Rhodopseudomonas palustris: one gene and its partner. The protein of the gene in region 2 interacts with the protein of the main gene of each other region in a pairwise test. Links are inferred from orthologs where the notes say so. Each region holds a gene or a part of one and is shown on either strand. Other genes may lie near its edges. The genes, in order: gltA and FLL57_RS08150.

What was found.
Region 1: the proteins of FLL57_RS08150 (region 2) and gltA interact in binary tests that used the Escherichia coli proteins (3 or more experiments, as listed by UniProt). The link is inferred for Rhodopseudomonas palustris from one-to-one orthologs.

The regions. Positions count from the first base shown.
Region 1 is NZ_CP041387.1:2,159,185-2,162,482, reverse strand. The notes cover bases 128-3,105. They hold gltA (citrate synthase), read right to left. Parts: upstream 2,280-3,105; coding sequence 975-2,279; downstream 128-974. Other genes in these bases: gltX (glutamate--tRNA ligase), read right to left, coding at 2,430-3,105; lpxB (lipid-A-disaccharide synthase), read left to right, coding at 128-713. Outside these bases: more of lpxB, read left to right, coding at 1-127; more of gltX, read right to left, coding at 3,106-3,298.
Region 2 is NZ_CP041387.1:1,799,865-1,803,009, reverse strand. The notes cover bases 1-2,825. They hold FLL57_RS08150 (lipid kinase), read right to left. Parts: upstream 1,954-2,825; coding sequence 1,048-1,953; downstream 1-1,047. Other genes in these bases: FLL57_RS08145 (lytic murein transglycosylase), read left to right, coding at 2,244-2,825; efp (elongation factor P), read left to right, coding at 403-969; epmA (EF-P lysine aminoacylase EpmA), read right to left, coding at 1-304. Also shown: more of FLL57_RS08145, read left to right, coding at 2,826-3,145. UniProt on the Escherichia coli protein: In vitro phosphorylates phosphatidylglycerol but not diacylglycerol; the in vivo substrate is unknown.

The DNA of each region.
Region 1 (3,298 bases), 360 kb from region 2 along the record:
AGTATCGCCGGCTGCAGGGCCCGCCATGCAGCTATGTCGGTCATCCGCTCACCGAGCAGTTCGACTCGCTGCGGCCGAGCCAGACGGAGCAGGCGCGCCGCGATGCCCAGCCGCCCGTGCTGCTGGTGCTGCCGGGCAGTCGGCGCAGCGAAGTCCGCCATCACGCCGCCGCGTTCGGCGACACGCTGGCCAAGCTGAGGCGCGATGGCGTCGCGTTCGAGGCGGTGCTGCCGACCACGCCGCATCTCGAGGCCCTTGTCCGCGCCGCGGTCGCCTCATGGGAGGTGCAGCCGCGCATCGTGGTCGGCGAACAGGAGAAGCGCGCCGCGTTCCGGATCGCGCATGCTGCGCTGGCGAAGTCCGGCACCGTCACGCTGGAGCTGGCGATCGCCGGCGTGCCGATGGTGACCGCCTATCGGGCCGGCAGTCTGGAGATTTGGATCGCACGGCGGGTGGTGCGTCCGGGCACGGTGATCCTCGCCAATCTGGTGATCGGCGACGACGTGGTGCCGGAGTTCATTCAGGAGGATTGCGTCGCGGACAGGCTCGCGCCGGCGGTGCGCGATCTGCTCGGCGACACCCCGGCGCGGCGCCGCCAGCTCGCCGGCTTCGCCAGGATCGACGCCATCCTGTCGACCGGCGACCAGACCCCGAGCGGACGTGCGGCTGACATCGTAGCGGACGTGATGCAGAGGCGCCGCTCGATCGGCTGACCAACTGGTCAGCACGCCTGATCGATGGATTGAAGCGGGATTTAGCCAGTCCCAGGGAGGCGGAGTTCTCGTCCTGCGTCCCGAGGAGCGTGGCTCGAGACGGTGCTTCGCGCTTCCTCACCATGACGCCGTATCTGTCGTGATCGCTCCGAAACGCGGCCCTGTGTCTGTCAAGAGCAGCACTGCTCCGGTGATCAAGTCCTCAAAACAAAAGGACCGGCACAAGGCCGGTCCTTCGAACTGTTAGCAGGTGAAGAAGCGTCAGCCGCGCTTGCTGATCTCGACGTAGTTGCGGGTGGTCGCACCGGTGAAGAGCTGGCGCGGACGGCCGATCTTCTGCTGCGGGTCTTCGATCATCTCGCTCCACTGGCTGATCCAGCCGACGGTGCGGGCGACCGCGAACAGCACGGTGAACATGTCGGTCGGGAAGCCCATCGCCTTCAGCGTGATGCCCGAATAGAAGTCGACGTTCGGGTACAGCTTGCGATCGATGAAGTACTGATCGTTGAGCGCGATCTTCTCCAGCTCCATCGCCACCTTGAGCAGCGGGTCGCCGTGGTGGCCGGTCTCGGCCAGCACTTCGTGGCAGACCTGCTGCATGATCTTGGCGCGCGGATCGTAGTTCTTGTAGACGCGGTGGCCGAATCCCATCAGCCGCACCGACGAGTTCTTGTCCTTCACCTTGGCGATGAAGTCCGGAATGTTCTCGACCGTGCCGATTTCCTTCAGCATCGCCAGCGCCGCCTCGTTGGCGCCGCCATGGGCCGGGCCCCACAGGCAGGCGATGCCGGCCGCGATACAGGCGAACGGGTTGGCGCCCGACGAGCCGGCGATGCGGACCGTCGAGGTCGAGGCGTTCTGCTCGTGGTCGGCGTGCAGCGTGAAGATCTTGTCGAGTGCGTTCGCCAGCACCGGATTGACGACGTATTCCTCGCACGGCGTGGCGAAGCACATCCGCAGGAAGTTCGCCGCGTAGCTCAGCGAGTTCTTCGGATAGATGAAGGGCTGGCCGCTCGAGTATTTGTAGGCCATTGCCGCCAGCGTCGGGATCTTGGCGATCATCCGGATCGAGGCGACCATCCGCTGGGTCGGATCGTTGATGTCGGTGGAGTCATGATAGAACGCGGCGAGCGCGCCGACCGAAGCCACCATCACCGCCATCGGATGCGCGTCACGACGGAAGCCCTGGAAGAACCGGGCCATCTGCTCGTGTACCATGTTGTGGCGGGTGACGCGGTAGTCGAAATCTTCCTTCTGCGCCTTGGTCGGCAGTTCGCCGTACAGCAGCAGATAGCAGGTCTCGAGGAAGTCGCCCTTTTCGGCGAGCTGTTCGATCGGATAACCGCGGTACTCGAGAACGCCGGCGTCGCCGTCGATGTAGGTGATCTTGGACTGGCAGCTCGCCGTCGAGGTGAACCCGGGATCGTAAGTGAACATCCCGGTCTGGGCATAGAGCTTGCCGATGTCGATGACGTCGGGGCCGACTGTTCCGGTCAGGACCGGAAGATCGTAGTTCTTGTTTCCAACCGTCAGCGTTGCCGTTTTGTTGTTGGTCGTTGCGTCCATCGTGTGGTCCCCGATGTTCGTTGGCGAAACCAGCCGTATGCGCAGCGCTCTTGCGAGCGAGACTGGTTGTCTTGAAGCGCTGGCGGGAATGCGTAGCTCATTGCAGTGTGCACCGCAAGGCGGCCGGACGCGAGCCGTTTCCCCGGGCTTTTACCCGGCCTGATCGGCCAGCCGCGACAGGCATTCGTCGCGTCCCAACACCGCCAGAACGTCGAAGATTCCCGGCGATGTGGTCCGTCCCGTGAGCGCCACCCGGAGCGGTTGCGCCACCGCCCCGAGCTTCAGCCCGGCCTGCTCGGCGAAGCTGCGCATCGCCGCCTCGGTGGTGGCCGCGGTCCACGGCGTGACCTCGTCGAGCGCAGCGCGCATCCGGCCGATCAACTGCCGGGTTTCCGGCGTCAGCACTGCCTGGGCCTTCGGATCGAGCGACAGCGGCCGGTCGGCGAAAATGAAGCCGGCATTGTCGAGCAGCTCGAGCAGCGTCTTGGCACGCTCCTTCAGCCCCGGCATCGCCTGGGTCAGCTTGGCGCGGATGCTGTCGTCGAACTTGGCGGCGATCGCCGGCCCCTGCGGGATGTATTTCAGCAGGTCTTCGAGCTGGGTCACGAGACAGTGATCGTCGCTCTGGCGGATGTAGTGACCGTTGAGGCTTTCGAGCTTGGCGAAATCGAACCGCGCCGCCGAGCGGCCGATCGCCGGCAGGTCGAATGCCTCGATCATTTCCTGCGTGGTGAAGATTTCCTGATCGCCGTGGCTCCAGCCGAGACGCACCAGATAGTTGCGCAGCGCGGCGGGCAGGTATCCCATCGCCCGATAGGCGTCGACGCCGAGCGCGCCATGGCGCTTCGACAGCTTCGAGCCGTCGGGACCGTGGATCAGCGGGATGTGCGCCATCACCGGCAGCTCCCACGCCATCGCATCGTAGATCTGCTTCTGCCGCGCCGCGTTGATCAGATGGTCGTCGCCGCGGATGACGTGGGTGACCCCCATGTCGTGATCGTCGACCACGACCGCCAGCA
Region 2 (3,145 bases):
TCTTGCAGGCGAATTCCGGCGAGGTCCGCAGGTATCGGGAGCGCCGCTCGCCGTCCGGTCCCAACAGTTCAGTGCGCGGGGCGTGCAGATGGGTCTCGTTACCGGGCGAAATCTGCAGGATCGCGGTCTCGACCTCGGTAAAGCCCGCCGTCTCGAACCAGGCCCGCACGGACCGGGTCACCGCCCCCCGCGCGCGCAAAAATGGCTGTCGGTCCAGATACCTATCCCTGTTCCACCAGGGCGACGGGCCGGATTGCTCCTTCACCTCAAGTCGCCCCCGCGCGGCCGCGCAAAACACTGGCATCAACGCCACAAATCAGTATGTTGCGCCCCGAAACCGTTTCGGCCTCGGGATACCAACGCCCGGATCGGGCCCGGACCTGAACGACAGGAAACATTCCTTTGAGAGTCATCGCCAGTTCTATTCGCAAGGGCAACGTCCTCGAGCAAGATGGGAAGCTTTACGTCGTCCTGTCTGCCGAAAACATCCATCCCGGCAAGGGCACGCCCGTCAGTCAGATCGAAATGCGCCGAATCAGCGACGGCGTGAAGATCTCGGAGCGCTACAAGACCACCGACCAGGTCGAAAAGGTCACCATCGAAGAGCGCAATTACACCTTCCTGTACGAGGATGGCGAAGGCTTCCACTTCATGGAGCCGGAGTCCTATGATCAGGTGCAGGTCGCAAAAGACGTCGTCGGCTCTTCGGCGCCGTACTTGCAGGAAGGCATGGTGGTGAAGCTGTCGATGCACGACACCACTGCCGTCGCCATCACCCTGCCCCAGCGCGCCACGCTCGAAGTGGTGGAGACCGAGCCTGTGACCAAGGGCCAGACCGCGTCGTCCTCCTACAAGCCGGCGGTGCTGTCGAACGGCGTCCGCACCCAGGTCCCGCCGCACATCGGCACCGGCACCCGCATCGTCGTGCTGACCGAAGACGGCTCCTACGTCGAGCGCGCCAAGGACTGATCGAGCTCGGTCTCGCAGATTGCTGCCAAAGCCCGCCGCATACCGGCGGGCTTTTTCGTGGCTTCGCTCTTTGCAGGCTCAACGGCGCGGCGGGACGTCTTTCGGGACGAACACGCTGACGGCCTTCTGCAGCAGCTCGAACTTCGCCGGCGTGAAGGTCACCAGCTCACCGTCCGCGTTGACCGGCCGTGGCTTGCGGGTGCGGATTTCGAACGAGGTGCCGCGGGCGGCGCGTACTTCGCTCCACAGTCCATGCTGCCCCTTTCGGAAGTCATAGGCGACCGCGAGTAGCTTCCACACTTGCGCGAATTCCAGCGAGTACAGATCGAATTGGCCGTCGTCGATCTCGGCGGTTTGCTCGACCGCCATGCCGCCGCCGTAGTAGCGGCCGTTGCCGACCGCAATCTGCATCGTCTTCACCCGCACATCCTCGTCGGCCGCTACGATCGTCGCGCGGAACGGCCGTGCCTTGCTCAGCACTTTCGCGGCAGTCAGCGCATAGCTGAAGCGGCCGAACCGACGCTTACTTTCGCCGCTGAGCTCCCGCGCCAGATCGGCGCTGAGCCCGACGCTGGCGACATTGAAAAACTTGTGACCGTTGACCTCGCCCAGATCGATGGTCTTGCGGTAGCCGGCGACGATGACGTCCGCAGCGGCTTCCATGTCGAGCGGCAGACCCAACGTTCGCGCCAGATCGTTGGCAGTGCCGGCCGGAATGATGCCGAGTGGCAGCCCGGTTTTCACCAGTGCCGATGCCGCCGCGTTCAAAGTGCCGTCACCGCCCGCGATCACAACCGCTGCCGCGCCATCCGCATTGGCCTCGATCCACGGCGCAACCTCATGCGGACTGCTCGGCGCGGACACGACCAGATCGAATCCGGCCGCACTGAGACGGGAACCCGCTACACCGACCGCCTGACCGCCGGAGCGACTGCCGCGATTGATCACCATCAGCAGCCGCTGCAGAGCGGTCGGTTGCGGGATACATGGCTCCGGATCGGCCGCCCCGCGGGCCGTAAGGTCGTCGGTGTCCGGCGGTGCCTCGAGCTGTTGGTCCACCTGCTATCCTCGTTCGAGCGGTCCGCGAGATCGCGCGGCGTGCGAACCTTGCGGATCTCGATGGTCACAGGTGTGTGTCGATCACGGCGGTACAAGAGCACAGGCAGAGACATCGTGTCGCTGGCGTCCTGTCGGAACCATTTCCCCTCTGCCCGGCGCTCGATCAGCGGCCATCGGCTTTGGCGGTCGGCGGCAATCCCGCTAGACTGTCGCGCATGCCCGATCGCGATTCCTTTCATTCGCCGACCCGCCGTCGCCTGCTGCAAACTGCGCTCGGCGCAGCCGTGATGCTGCCGGCCGCGGCTCACGCGGCTGCGTCGCCCGATTTCGACCGGTGGCGCGATGGGTTTCGCGCCAAGGCGCTGGCCAAGGGCATATCGACCCGGACCTGGGACCGGGTGATGGGCTCGATCGAGCCCGACATGTCGGTGTTCGCCAAGCTGAAGAAGCAGCCCGAGTTCCACGAGCAGCTCTGGCAGTACATCAACCGCCGGGTGTCGGACTGGCGCATCACCGCCGGCCGCGAAGCGCTGCGCAGGAATGAAGCGCTGTTCGGGCGGATCGAGCGCGATTTCGGCGTCGAACGCGGCACGCTGCTGGCGCTGTGGGGGGTCGAGAGCGCCTATGGCGATCCTCTGGTGCAGCAGAACCACATGCGTCCGGTGTTTCCGTCCCTCGCCGCGCTCGCGTGGCGCGAGCCGCGGCGGCGAGCGTATTGGGAAACCGAACTGATCAACGCGCTGCGGATTGTCGACAAGGGCTGGTCGACGCCGGAGGAAATGCGCGGCTCCTGGGCAGGCGCCATGGGCCACAGCCAGTGGATGCCGGAAGTGTGGCTGAACGTCGGCATCGACTATGACGGTGACGGCCGGGTGTCGCCGTTCGGCCGGCCCGACGACGCTCTGGGCTCGACCGCGAAGTATCTGGTCCGCCGCGGCAAGTATCAGCGCGGCGAGCATTGGGGCTACGAGGTTGAAGCACCCGGCGGCGCAGCCAGCGGCCGCCGCACTTACTCGGAGTGGTCGCGTTCCGGCGTCACCCGCGCCGACGGCCAGCCATTTCCCAATTCCGCGGCCAGCGCGACGATGTGGGTGCCGGTCGACGGCGGCCCGAAATT